DNA from 3 places in the Buttiauxella sp. BIGb0471 genome. Region 3 is predicted to be linked to each of the others. Evidence: predicted binding sites of a transcription regulator. Region 3 holds the regulator's gene; each other region holds the start of a gene.
What was found. Region 3 encodes PhoB, which activates phosphate uptake and scavenging genes when phosphate is short. Its sites were predicted from a motif close to CTGTCATAAAACTGNCNNAT; they were not measured.

Region 1 (2,271 bases), on a different contig from region 3:
CGAGCCGCTAAAAGCGCAATTTGGAGGTTCTCCTCAACGCTTAATTGAGAAAATATTCGTCTGTCCTGCGCAACGTAGCTCATTCCTAGCGCAGCCCGGCCTTCAATGGGTTGAGTCAGTAAATCTTGCGGAGGATGGCCTGCTTCAAGCCAGGTCATACTGCCACTTTGCACTGGCAGATAACCCGTGATGCAGTTGACCAGAGTCGTTTTACCCATTCCTGGTGCGCCCAGAACGCAGGTGCATTCGCCTGGCGCGAGTTCGAGATCCAGATTCCACAGCACATGGCTTTCGCCATAAAACTGATTAACAGCACGAAGACTCAACATCGATACTCTCCTTCTGGCAGGCTGAACAACGTAGGCTACTTCAGCGATTTGAAGCATGGCGTCTATCATCACTGCAATTCTCCTGCCATGAACCGATGTCGGAGCCAGAACAATGCAACTTTGAGAAAAGACTCATAAAAAAGGGTGAATAAGTGCTCGGCTTCTACGACTTTAAAAAGAGCATGCACTTTGTCGGTGCCTGGCTGTTTACGTGTTTGGTGCAAGTCTGTGACACTATTTTCTCAAATGCGTAATCCGTGAGCAGGATCAAAAGAAATATCGACCTCAGGACGAGCAAAAAAAAGCCAAAAATAATCTGGAAAAATATTTTTAGCCTCCCGCACAGAGAATTTAGGGTTTTTTGCGGTCTGCGCTGCAAAAGGCCTGAGAGCAGTTATCCACTATTCCTGTGGATAACCATGTGCATTAGAGTTAGAAAACTTACGGTAAGCGAGAGCGGACGCGGGTTGCGCATGAATTGGCGCGAAACCAGACTTTCTTAAATAACCTTTAAAAATTAACGAGTTGAATAAAATCAATTGCTGCAATAAAAGTGCCACAGATGTTCCTTACGCTTTTATGACACTGCTTGACAAATGTTAAAAGGTAAAAAAATCTGGGGATAACCATTTTGGTCAGCGTAAACCGCTAACAGTTGTATGTTTTACATGCAAACCTGGCGGTAAATCGTGTCGGTATCATAAACGTGACGGCAAGGGACTGGTTTTTCATCCAGTATCTTTTTCTGGCAAAATTTCCTGTGCCGAGTAAAATTATCCTCCGGCCCGCTCGTTTCTTCATCAGGTAGCCTCTTCATGAGTAAAGCGTTCAAATTAAATTCAGCATTCAAACCTTCTGGCGATCAGCCTGATGCCATTCGTCGCCTGAAAGAGGGTCTGGAAGACGGACTTGCGCACCAGACTTTATTAGGTGTAACCGGGTCCGGTAAAACCTTCACCGTGGCAAATGTGATTGCTGATTTACAACGCCCCACTATGGTGCTGGCTCCAAACAAAACGCTGGCGGCGCAGTTGTATGGCGAGATGAAAGAGTTCTTCCCGGATAACGCGGTGGAGTTCTTCGTTTCTTATTACGACTACTACCAACCCGAAGCCTATGTTCCAAGCTCTGATACTTTTATCGAAAAAGATTCCTCAGTGAACGAACACATCGAGCAAATGCGCCTGTCAGCAACCAAGGCTTTGCTCGAGCGGCGTGATGTCATTGTTGTGGCGTCGGTGTCGGCGATTTACGGTCTGGGCGACCCGGATTTATATCTGAAGATGATGCTTCACCTGACCAAAGGGATGATCATCGATCAGCGTTCTATCATACGGCGCCTGACGGAGCTGCAATATACCCGCAACGACCAGGCATTCCAGCGCGGTACTTTCCGCGTGCGCGGTGAAGTGGTTGATATCTTCCCGGCCGAGTCGGACGACCTCGCATTACGCGTTGAGCTTTTCGATGAAGAAGTTGAACGGCTTTCGCTGTTTGACCCGCTCACAGGTCAAGTTGACCAGGCTATCCAGCGTTTCACTGTCTACCCTAAATCGCACTACGTCACACCGCGCGAACGTATTCTGCAAGCGATGGAAGAGATCAAAGTTGAACTGGCTGACCGCAGAAAAGTGCTGCTCGCCAACAACAAATTGCTTGAAGAGCAGCGCCTCACGCAGCGAACTCAGTTTGATTTAGAAATGATGAACGAATTGGGCTATTGCTCTGGCGTTGAAAACTACTCGCGCTTCCTTTCTGGCCGTGGGCCTGGCGAGCCGCCGCCGACGCTATTCGATTATCTGCCAGCCGACGGCTTGCTGGTGGTTGACGAATCCCACGTCACTATTCCGCAAATCGGTGGAATGTACAAAGGTGACCGTTCGCGTAAAGAAACGCTGGTGGAATATGGCTTCCGTCTGCCTTCAGCGCTTGATAACCGCCC
Region 2 (2,271 bases), on a different contig from region 3:
GTAAGTTGCCGCGTCTTTACCCTGCATCACCCACAAACTAGCCCCGCCGATAATGGCGTTTTGTGGCGCATTCGGGATGGTTGCGTCATAAGGCATCATGCCCACGCCGTAGTTGAATTTGGCGTAGTGGCGGATATCTGCCAGCGAACCGGAAGAGGCGGTAGTAATGGCGCAATCGCCGTTGTAGAACTTCTCGGTGGATTCGTCTTTACGGCCGAAGTAGCTGAAATCGCCCTTCTTGTTCAACTCTTGCAACAGCGCAATGTGTTTCACTTGCTCGGGTTTATTGAATTCCAGAACCGCGTCAGTGCCATCAAAGCCGTTGTTTTTGGTCGCAACGGGCAGGCCATTCCAGGCGCTGAAGTTTTCAATTTGAATCCAGCCCTGCCAGCCGCTGGCGTAGCCGCACTTCATGCCCGCTGCTTTCAGTTTGGCGGTGTAATCAGCCAGATCCTGCCAGGTTTTTGGCGGCTGATCCGGGTTCAGGCCAGCTTTCTTAAAGGCGTCTTTGTTGTAATACAATACCGGCGTTGAGCTGTTGAAAGGCTGAGAAAGCAGATGCCCGGTTTTCGCATCGGTGTAGTACCCGGAAACCGTCGGCACAAACTGAGATTCGTCGAACTTAATGCCTGCATCGTTAAATACTTCATACACCGGCTTGATCGCTTTAGAGGCCATCATGGTCGCCGTGCCTACTTCGTAAACCTGCAAAATGGCTGGCGCATTGCCCGAGCGGAAAGCCGCGATCCCTGCCGCCAGGTTTTGTTCGTAGTTGCCTTTATAAACCGGAACAATTTTGTAGTCAGGATGCGTCTGGTTAAAGCGTTGAGCCAGTGAGTCAACTTCTTTGCCCAGCTCGCCTTCCATTGAATGCCAGAAAGGAATGGAAGTGGCGGCGATGGCGCTACTGCTAAATACGCATCCAAGCGCCAGGCAAATTGCTGTGTGTCGTAACGATGCAGTCATGTCTTATCTCTCGAATTATTTTGAGTTGAATAAGTTGCGCGAAAATACGCGTTTTTGTTCGCATCAAAACATGACATGCGCGAATGACAGAAAAATAACCGTGAGGTGACAGGATCGTTACGATGAAGTGAAGGAATTATGACTGGTGGCAAAATGTCATAAAAAAAGGAGCCAAAAGGCTCCTTGTGTTTGAAACGATAAACTAGCCGCCGAGGTAGGCGCTACGCACCGCTTCGTTAGCCAGAAGCGCATCACCTGTGTCTTCCAGTACCACGTGGCCGTTTTCCAGCACGTAGCCGCGGTCAGCAAGCTTCAGCGCCTGGTTGGCGTTCTGCTCGACGAGGAAGATGGTCATGCCTTCGCTGCGCAGTTGTTCGATGGTGTCGAAAATCTGCTGAATGATGATTGGCGCAAGACCGAGCGATGGCTCATCTAACAGCAGCAAACGCGGTTGGCTCATCAACGCACGACCAATCGCTAACATCTGCTGCTCACCGCCGGACATCGTACCTGCACGCTGAATGCGGCGCTCCAGCAGACGCGGGAACAGTTCGTAAACGCGTTGGATGCGCTCATGATACTGGTCGCGTTCCGCGAAGAAGCCACCCATCGCCAGGTTCTCTTCTACCGTCATGCGAGAAAATACGCGGCGACCTTCCGGTACAATCGCGACCGCTTCACGCATGATGCGCGCGGTATGCCAGTCGGTGATATCTTTGCCATCAAAAGTAATTTTGCCGCTGGACGCGCGCGGGTCGCCGCACAATGTGCCGAGCAGCGTGGTTTTACCCGCGCCGTTCGCGCCAATCAGGGTGACGATTTCGCCCTGCTTGATGTGCAGACTGACTTCATGAAGCGCCTGGATTTTTCCGTAGTGGGCGCTCACATGGTCAAAGGACAACATGATATTTTCCATTTTACGCCTCTCCCAAATAGGCACGGATTACGTCAGGGTTATTACGGATTTGCTCCGGCGTGCCGTTCGCAAGCGGCGTCCCCTGGTTCACCACGTAAATCCTGTCAGAAATGCCCATCACCAGTTTCATATCGTGCTCGATTAACAGCACGGTGGTGTTGTGATGGTTGCGTAACTCCATGATTAACTCATCGAGTTCGTGCGTTTCTTTCGGGTTAAGGCCAGCCGCGGGTTCATCAAGCATCAGAATTTCTGGCTGAGTCACCATGCAGCGTGCAATCTCAAGGCGGCGCTGGTCGCCATATGCCAGGTTACTCGCCTGGCGGTTAGCCTGCTCAAGCAGACCAATACGCTCAAGCCAGGTTGCAGCGCGGTCCAGCGCTTCGCTT
Region 3 (2,271 bases):
ATGCTGCGCCGGGAAAGCATCCAGTGTGCCGATGTAAATATCGCGCACCGCATCGCTTTTGGTTACGCCCACGGTGGTTAAATGGCCGGTCGCGATAATCGGCAGCTTCGCATCAGCGCGTAATTCGCAGGCGGTGGTGTAACACTGCTGGTAATGCTCGCTGATGGCTTCCATCAACGAACGCTGCTTTTCGTGGCCGGAAAGCCCCGCCTGGCTATTTTGAATATCCCGTGGGCGCAGGAATGGAATCGGACAGAGAATGGCACCCGGTTCACCCGATTTAGCGTTGAGCACGATAGCCTGCTGGCTGGCATCATGCCGCGCACTGGCAATGACATAAGTATTCAGGCATGCCATTAATTCACGAGATTCATTCAGCGTGGCTACGGAATCATGATTTCCCGCCAGCACCACGAGAGAACAGCCTGTTTGCTGAAGTTGCACCACAAAACGGTTATACAATTCGCGTGCGTAACTTGGCGGCGAGCCGGTATCAAAAATATCGCCTGCGACAATTATCGCATCCACATCATGCTCGACTGCGGCTTGAAGCAACCATTCAAGAAACGCCTGGTGCTCTGGCCCACGGCTTTTGGTATAAAAATTTTGACCAAGATGCCAGTCTGAAGTGTGAATAATGCGCATTGGTTGTCCCTTGGCATAAAAAAGCGTGGCGGGATTATAAAGCGGATGAGCAAGAACGACACAATTGAGTGTCATAATTCATTGTGATGAATCACCAGGCATTTATGTTTTTCATAAATCTGTCATAAATCTGACGCATAATGGCACCGCATTGAAACAACAATAATTATTCCTTGAGCAGGGCGAATCATGGCGAAGCGTATTTTAGTCGTAGAAGATGAAGCTCCAATCCGTGAAATGGTGAGCTTTGTGCTTGAGCAAAACGGTTTTCATCCTGTAGAAGCGGAAGATTATGACAGTGCAGTGAATCTGCTTATCGAACCCTTTCCGGATTTAATTTTACTCGACTGGATGCTGCCGGGTGGTTCGGGTATTCAATTCATCAAGCATTTGAAACGCGAAGCATTAACTCGTGAAATCCCGGTGATGATGCTGACGGCGCGTGGTGAAGAAGAAGACCGCGTGCGAGGGCTTGAAGTCGGAGCCGATGACTATATTACCAAACCGTTTTCCCCGAAGGAGCTTGTGGCACGCATTAAAGCGGTGATGCGCCGCATCTCTCCGATGGCGGTGGAAGAGGTGATTGAGATGCACGGGCTGAGCCTTGATCCGTCATCGCACCGCGTCATGACCGGTGAGAACCCATTGGATATGGGGCCAACAGAATTTAAATTATTACACTTCTTTATGACGCACCCGGAACGGGTGTATAGCCGTGAGCAACTGCTTAATCATGTATGGGGTACCAATGTTTATGTCGAAGACCGAACGGTGGACGTACATATTCGGCGGTTACGCAAAGCGCTTGAACATAGTGGACATGACAGAATGGTACAAACAGTACGCGGTACGGGTTATCGGTTCTCAACCCGCTTTTAATTCCTTGTCAGGAGAATGACGCGTGCTGGAAAGGTTGTCATGGAAAAGGCTGGTGATGGAGCTGGTGCTCTGTTGCATACCCGCCGCCATCTTAGGTCTTATTTTCGGCCATTTACCGTGGTTTTTATTACTGGCAGTCACCGGACTGCTGGCTTGGCATTTCTGGAATTTACTGCGTTTATCGTGGTGGCTGTGGGTGGATCGCAGTATGACGCCGCCGCCAGGCCGCGGGAGTTGGGATCCCCTGTTGTACGGTCTTCATCAGATGCAGCTGCGCAACAAAAAGCGCCGCAAAGAGTTAGGCAATCTGATTAAGCGTTTTCGTAGCGGAGCCGAATCGCTGCCCGATGCGGTGGTTTTGACCACGGAAGAAGGGACGATTTTTTGGTGCAACGGTCTGGCGCAACAATTGCTGGGGTTACGCTGGCCGGACGATAACGGGCAGAACATCCTTAACTTGCTGCGCTACCCTGAATTTACTCGCTATTTGTCGCAAAAAGAGTTTTCGCGTCCGTTAACTTTGGTACTCAATACGGGCCGCCATCTGGAGTTCCGTGTGATGCCCTACAGCGATGAGCAGTGGCTGCTGGTGGCACGCGATGTGACTCAGATGCACCAGCTCGAAGGGGCGCGACGTAATTTCTTTGCTAACGTCAGTCACGAACTGCGAACGCCGCTCACGGTGCTGCAAGGTTATCTGGAGATGATGCAGGACCAGACGCTTGAAGGGCCGCTGCGTGAGAAAGC

Region 1: uvrB (excinuclease ABC subunit UvrB) is a predicted target of PhoB. The motif match lies at 872-891, and genes of this name have one in related genera.
Region 2: ugpB (sn-glycerol-3-phosphate ABC transporter substrate-binding protein UgpB) is a predicted target of PhoB. The motif match lies at 1,092-1,111, and genes of this name have one in related genera.

The regions. Positions count from the first base shown of each region.
Region 1 is NZ_JANUEU010000002.1:200,386-202,656, forward strand. It holds gene M2371_RS07460 (ABC transporter ATP-binding protein) at 1-329, opposite strand, end outside; gene uvrB (excinuclease ABC subunit UvrB) at 1,145-2,271, shown strand, end outside.
Region 2 is NZ_JANUEU010000004.1:259,907-262,177, forward strand. It holds gene ugpB (sn-glycerol-3-phosphate ABC transporter substrate-binding protein UgpB) at 1-966, opposite strand, end outside; gene livF (high-affinity branched-chain amino acid ABC transporter ATP-binding protein LivF) at 1,169-1,882, opposite strand; gene livG (high-affinity branched-chain amino acid ABC transporter ATP-binding protein LivG) at 1,884-2,271, opposite strand, start outside.
Region 3 is NZ_JANUEU010000005.1:99,533-101,803, forward strand. It holds gene sbcD (exonuclease subunit SbcD) at 1-645, opposite strand, end outside; gene phoB (phosphate response regulator transcription factor PhoB) at 835-1,524, shown strand; gene phoR (phosphate regulon sensor histidine kinase PhoR) at 1,547-2,271, shown strand, end outside.